Aliamphritea hakodatensis: one gene and its partner. Each later gene encodes a partner of the first gene's protein in a complex. Links are inferred from orthologs where the notes say so. Each region holds a gene or a part of one and is shown in the gene's direction. Other genes may lie near its edges. The genes, in order: nusB and rpsJ.

What was found.
Region 2: the proteins of nusB (region 1) and rpsJ are in contact, whole or in part, in a solved structure (PDB 3D3B), measured with the Escherichia coli proteins. The link is inferred for Aliamphritea hakodatensis from one-to-one orthologs.

What each region holds. Positions count from the first base shown.
Region 1 is NZ_AP025281.1:707,641-710,828, forward strand. What follows is about bases 39-2,905. They hold nusB (transcription antitermination factor NusB), read left to right. Parts: upstream 39-1,162; coding sequence 1,163-1,648; downstream 1,649-2,905. Other genes in these bases: ribBA (bifunctional 3,4-dihydroxy-2-butanone-4-phosphate synthase/GTP cyclohydrolase II), read left to right, coding at 39-619; ribH (6,7-dimethyl-8-ribityllumazine synthase), read left to right, coding at 684-1,157; thiL (thiamine-phosphate kinase), read left to right, coding at 1,662-2,636; PCI15_RS03185 (phosphatidylglycerophosphatase A family protein), read left to right, coding at 2,633-2,905. Outside these bases: more of ribBA, read left to right, coding at 1-38; more of PCI15_RS03185, read left to right, coding at 2,906-3,124. UniProt on the Escherichia coli protein: Part of the processive rRNA transcription and antitermination complex (rrnTAC). The complex forms an RNA-chaperone ring around the RNA exit tunnel of RNA polymerase (RNAP).
Region 2 is NZ_AP025281.1:4,764,386-4,767,513, reverse strand. Bases 299-3,105 are described here. They hold rpsJ (30S ribosomal protein S10), read left to right. Parts: upstream 299-1,449; coding sequence 1,450-1,761; downstream 1,762-3,105. Other genes in these bases: rplD (50S ribosomal protein L4), read left to right, coding at 2,515-3,105; rplC (50S ribosomal protein L3), read left to right, coding at 1,865-2,503; tuf (elongation factor Tu), read left to right, coding at 299-1,209. In the rest of the region: more of tuf, read left to right, coding at 1-298; more of rplD, read left to right, coding at 3,106-3,120; rplW (50S ribosomal protein L23), read left to right, coding at 3,117-3,128. UniProt on the Escherichia coli protein: Involved in the binding of tRNA to the ribosomes. Part of the processive rRNA transcription and antitermination complex (rrnTAC). The complex forms an RNA-chaperone ring around the RNA exit tunnel of RNA polymerase (RNAP).

The sequences.
Region 1 (3,188 bases):
TGATGACGGCACCATGGCCCGCCGTCCGGATCTTGAAGTATTCGCTGAAAAGCATGATCTGAAGATCGGTACCATTGCAGACCTGATCCATTACCGGGCAACCAACGAACATACCGTTGTCCGGGAAAGTGAGAGCGTTCTGCCAACCGAATTTGGCGATTTTACTTGCTTTACATTCCAGGATGAAATTCAGAACTGTACTCATCTGGCGCTGACGCTGGGTGACATTTCAGCGGATGAGCCTACGCCTGTCCGGGTACACAGCCGCACTGAGGTGTTGCGTGATGTGGTCGGTGCCAGCCAGGGTGAAGAGCTGAAGTGGACCATGCGCCGCGCACTGGAAAAAGTGGCTGAAGAAGGTAAGGGCGTTGTGCTGTTACTGGATACAGCTGAGCGGATTGATCTGGGTGACGCCCTGAATCAGATGCTGAATAAAGATAAAAAGATCCGTCCGGCGAACGTCAGTGCGTCCGGTTCGTATCTGACGGTGGGAACCGGCTCGCAGATCCTGCGGGATCTGGGTGTGGGCAAAATGCGCCTGCTGAGCTCGCCAATGAAATTTAATGCAATTTCCGGTTTTGATCTGGAAATTGTTGAATACATTACCTGTGAAGAATAATGCGGTTATGGCTGCCGGGCAGCCATAAGCGCTGATGAATAATTGACGATAGGATTAAGAGAAAATGTCAGTACAGTATGTGGAAGGTGATTTCCTGACCGGTGGCGGTAACTACAGCATCGTGGTTGGCCGTTTTAACAGCTTTGTTGTTGAAAGCCTGCTGGAAGGTGCAATTGATACGCTGAAGCGTCACGGTGTTGAAGAAAGCAACATTCGTGTTATCCGCGTGCCGGGTGCCTTTGAAATTCCTCTGGCGGTACAGAAAGTGGCTGCACAGAAGAAAGATGATGCAATCATCGCACTGGGTGCGGTTATCCGCGGTGGTACGCCGCACTTTGAATATGTGTCCGGTGAGAGCTCAAAGGGCGTTGCACAGGTGTCTCTGGACTACAGTGTTCCGGTTGCGAACGGCATCCTGACAGTAAACTCCATTGAACAGGCAATTGAACGTTCCGGTACCAAAGCCGGTAACAAAGGTGCAGAAGCTGCGCTGTCTGCACTGGAAATGGTTAGCTTGCTGCGCCAGCTTGAAGGGTAAGTGAGATGAGCGATAATCCTACGCCAAAGAAGACTAAGAAGCCGTCGCTGACCGAAAAGCGTCGCGCCGCGCGGAGCTTCGCGTTACAGGCGTTGTACCAGTGGCACATGTCCGGTAACTCGGTTACCGACATCGAGCTGCAATTCCGCATTGATAACGATATGTCCGGTGCGGACATCCCGTTATTCAGTGAGTTGCTGCACGGCGTGCCTGCGCATGCCGGTGATCTGGATGCTTCTTTCGAACCGTTTCTGGACCGTGCCGTGACGGATCTGGATCCGATTGAACTGGCTGTTCTGCGTATCGGTAGCTTTGAGCTGTCACACCGGATTGTTGTGCCTTATAAGGTTGTTATCAACGAAAGTGTTGAGCTGGCTAAAACCTTTGGTGCCACCGAAAGCCACCGTTATGTAAACGGTATTCTGGACAAGCTGGCCGCGCGGGTGCGTATGACCGAGATCAACGCCAAGCGTGACGCTAAAAAGTCCTGATCAGGAGTGTTTCTTGGACGAGTTTGAACTGATACGTCAGTATTTTTCCGATCTCGGCCAGGACAGCTCCGGCTGCGTTGAGCTGGGGGTTGGCGATGACTGTGCCATTGTCTCTCCGCCTCCGGGGCAGCAACTGGTTTTTTCAATTGATACGCTGGTGGAAGGTACCCACTTTCTGCCGGATACCCCTGCACAACAAATTGCTACCCGCCTGTTAGGTGCCACCCTGAGTGATCTGGCAGCGATGGGCGCCCGTCCGGGCTTCTTTACGCTGGCTCTGACGCTGCCTGAATCCGACCCTGAATGGCTGGCTGCCTTCGCCGAACCTCTGGCAAAGATGGCAGAACGCCATGGTGTACGGCTGGTTGGCGGTGACACCACCAAAGGACCCCTTACGCTGACGGTACAGGTACACGGCTGGGTGGAATATGGCAGGGCGCTGCGGCGTGACGGTGCTTGTCCCGGTGATGCGGTGTATGTAACCGGCACCTTGGGAGATTCCCGTGCCGGGCTTGAAACCCTGTTGCAAAATATTCCACACAGTGAAGACGTTGCCTATTTGCAGCGGCGTTTTTTTGCCCCTGAGCCCCGTCTGAGTACCGCACAGCTGCTGACCGGTCAGGCATCTGCTGCCATTGATATTTCAGACGGTCTGCTGGCGGATCTGCAGCATGTGCTCAGCGCCAGCCACGTGGGCGCCTGCATTGAACTGGAAGAGTTACCTCTGTCCCCGGCCCTGCGGCGTTTTGCAGGTGAAGACAAGGCCGTCGAGTGGGCATGTTCCGGCGGGGAAGATTTTGAAGTCTGCTTTACCCTTCCCCCGGATCATGAAGAAGCCGTGCTGGATAGCCTTGTGCATCATGATGTGCCGGTCTGGAAGGTTGGTGAGATTCGCGCTGAGCTGGGGTTGTTTGTCCGGGACGCTGCCGGTGAACGGCCGGTAACCGCGCGGGGTTTTAATCATTTTTCTGAGCATGCAGAGTCATGAAAAACACAACTCCGGCCTCCGTCTGGCGTAATCCTGTGCACTTTCTGGCCTTTGGTTTTGGCAGCGGTGCAGCCCCTAAGGCGCCCGGCACATTCGGTACACTGGCCGCGGTGCCTCTGTACTTATTACTGGAACCCTTATCCGCTACGGTCTATGCGCTGATGTTGCTGGTTACCTTTGCTGTCGGCATTTATTTGTGCGGTAAAACCTCCGAAGACATGGGGGTGCATGATCATGGCGGTATTGTCTGGGATGAGTTTGTCGGCTACTGGATTACCATGTTTATGGCCCCGGCTGGCTGGCTGTGGATCGTGATTGGGTTTGTCCTGTTTCGTTTTTTCGACATTGTGAAACCGTGGCCGATTGGCTGGGCGGATAAACGTGTCAGTGGCGGGTTGGGAATCATGCTGGATGATGTACTGGCCGGTATCATGGCGTGGGCCTGTTTGCAGGTCGGATATTACGGCTGGCTGATGACCGTTCAGTGAGCATCTTTATAGCGGAACTTTCAGTTTAATTTCAGATAAGCATTTTAAGATTAGCTCAGAGTCT
Region 2 (3,128 bases), 4.1 Mb from region 1 along the record:
TTTGAACGTAATAAGCCGCACGTTAACGTTGGTACAATTGGCCACGTTGACCACGGTAAAACAACTCTGACAGCAGCGCTGACTCGCGTATGTGCAGAAGTATTTGGTGGTGAAGCGGTAGCATTTGACGGTATCGACAATGCACCGGAAGAGCGTGAGCGTGGTATTACTATCGCGACTTCTCACGTTGAATACGATTCTAACGAACGTCACTACGCGCACGTAGACTGCCCGGGCCACGCCGATTATGTTAAAAACATGATCACTGGTGCTGCTCAGATGGACGGTGCGATTCTGGTATGTGGCGCGACTGATGGTCCAATGCCACAGACGCGTGAGCACATCCTGCTGTCTCGTCAGGTAGGTGTACCTTACATCGTAGTATTCCTGAACAAAGCTGACCTGCTGGCTGAAGATTGCGGCGGTGTTGACTCTGAAGAATACGCTGAGATGCTGGAACTGGTTGAAATGGAGCTGCGTGAGCTGCTTGACCAGTATGAATTCCCAGGTGATGACACGCCAATCATTGCAGGTTCTGCACTGATGGCTCTGAACGGTCAGGATGATAACGAGTTGGGTACAACTGCAGTTAAAAACCTGGTTGAAGCACTGGATTCATACATTCCTCAGCCAGAGCGTGCAATCGACATGCCGTTCCTGATGCCAATCGAGGACGTATTCTCAATCTCCGGTCGTGGTACTGTAGTAACAGGCCGTGTTGAGCGTGGTATCGTGAACACAGGTTCTGAAGTTGAGATCGTAGGTATCCGTGAAACTCAGACAACTACCTGTACGGGTGTTGAAATGTTCCGTAAGCTGCTGGACGAAGGTCGTGCAGGTGAGAACATTGGTGCACTGCTGCGTGGTACTAAGCGTGACGACGTTGAGCGTGGTCAGGTACTGTCTAAGCCAGGTTCTATTACGCCTCACACGCGTTTTGAAGGCGAAGTATACGTACTGAGCAAAGACGAAGGTGGCCGTCACACGCCATTCTTCAAAGGTTACCGTCCACAGTTCTACTTCCGTACAACTGACATCACCGGTGCTTGTGAACTTCCAGAAGGCGTTGAAATGGTAATGCCAGGCGATAACATCAAGATGGATGTTACCCTGATTAACCCAATCGCAATGGAAGAAGGTCTGCGCTTTGCGATCCGTGAAGGCGGTCGTACAGTAGGTGCGGGCGTTGTTGCAAAGATCATCGAATAATCGATAATCTTGCCTGAAAAAAAGACCCTTCGGGGTCTTTTTTTGTGCCTGCAAAAACGGATGTGAATGATCCGTGCCGGCGGCCAAAATAATGGCCTCTGTGAGTGGGTTGGGGTGATGCTATTACTGGTTAATAAATAGCCTTGACTTGCCTATGGGGGTTAAGTAGAATGCGCTACCCCATTAATTGGGGCTAGGTCGGCGTAAGCCGTTTAACAATCTAGGAAATGTGTGATCGAAATGCAGAACCAAAAAATCAGAATTCGTCTGAAAGCTTTTGATCATCGCCTGATTGACTCTTCCGCTCAGGAGATCGTTGAGACTGCTAAGCGGACTGGAGCTCAGGTGCATGGTCCGATCCCACTTCCTACTCGCAAAGAGCGCTTTACAGTGCTGATTTCGCCACACGTGAACAAAGATGCACGTGACCAGTACGAAATCCGCACACACAAGCGTGTTCTGGACATCGTTGAGCCAACAGAAAAAACTGTTGACGCACTGATGAAGCTGGACCTTGCTGCGGGTGTCGAAGTGCAAATTAGCTTAGGCTAATTAGACAGATGCGCAGACTTTTAGTTTGCGTGTGGAATGCCCTGGACGGGCAGCCATAGCGGGTAAAAAGCCCCGTACACAACTGGCAATTGAGGTTAGAAAAATGTCTGTAGGTTTAATCGGACGTAAAGCAGGTATGACGCGTATCTTCAATGAAGATGGTGTGTCAGTGCCAGTCACAGTCATCGAGGTGGAACCGAACCGTGTTACACAGGTTAAGACTGCTGATACCGATGGTTACACTGCTGTGCAGGTAACTGTAGGATCACGTCGCGCTAACCGCGTAACTAAAGCAATGGCAGGTCACTTTGCCAAAGCTGAGACCGAAGCAGGTCGTGGTTTGTGGGAGTTTCGTCTGTCTGGTGACGAAGAAGTTAATGTTGGTGATCAACTGACTGTTGAACGCTTCGAAGCGGGTCAGAAAATTGATGTAACCGGGCAGTCCAAAGGTAAGGGCTTCCAGGGCGGTATCAAGCGTTGGAATTTCTCCATGCAGGATGCTACTCACGGTAACTCACTTTCTCATCGTGCTCCTGGTTCTATTGGTCAGTGTCAAACTCCTGGTCGCGTTTGGAAAGGCAAGAAGATGGCAGGACACATGGGTGCGGAGCGTGTAACCGTTCAGTCCCTGGAAGTTGTTCGCATCGATGCTGAGCGTAATCTGCTGTTGGTTAAGGGCGCTGTCCCTGGTGCCACCGGTGGCGACGTAATCGTTAAATCAGCTGTTAAAGCTGGCGCCTAAGGGGGTTTGTAATGAATCTGAATCTTGCAGGAGCTGGCGGATCTGTTGAAGTTTCCGACCTGGCGTTTGGTAAAGAATTCAATGAATCACTGGTTCATCAGGTCGTTACTGCGTACCTGGCCGGTGGTCGTCAAGGCACCAAGGCACAAAAGAACCGTTCCGCTGTAAGCGGTGGCGGTGCTAAGCCATGGCGTCAAAAAGGTACTGGCCGTGCACGTGCCGGTACTATTCGTAGTCCTCTGTGGCGTACTGGTGGTGTAACTTTCGCAGCTGCACCGCGTAACCATGCTCAGAAAGTAAACAAGAAAATGTACCGCGCTGCTATGCGTTGCATCTTCTCCGAACTGGTTCGTCAGGAGCGTCTGGTTGTTGTTGATAACTTCAGCGTAGAAGCCCCTAAGACCAAGCAGTTTGTTGCTAAGTTGAATGAACTTGAGCTGGCAAATGTACTGCTGATTACCGAAGACGTAGAGCAGAATCTGTATCTGGCTGCACGTAACGTACCTCACGTTGATGTACGCGACGCTGCCGGCATCGATCCTGTTAGTCTGGTAGGCTTCGATAAAGTTCTGGTTACTGTCGCTGCTCTTAAGAAAATTGAGGAGGCGTTAGCATGAACCAAGGA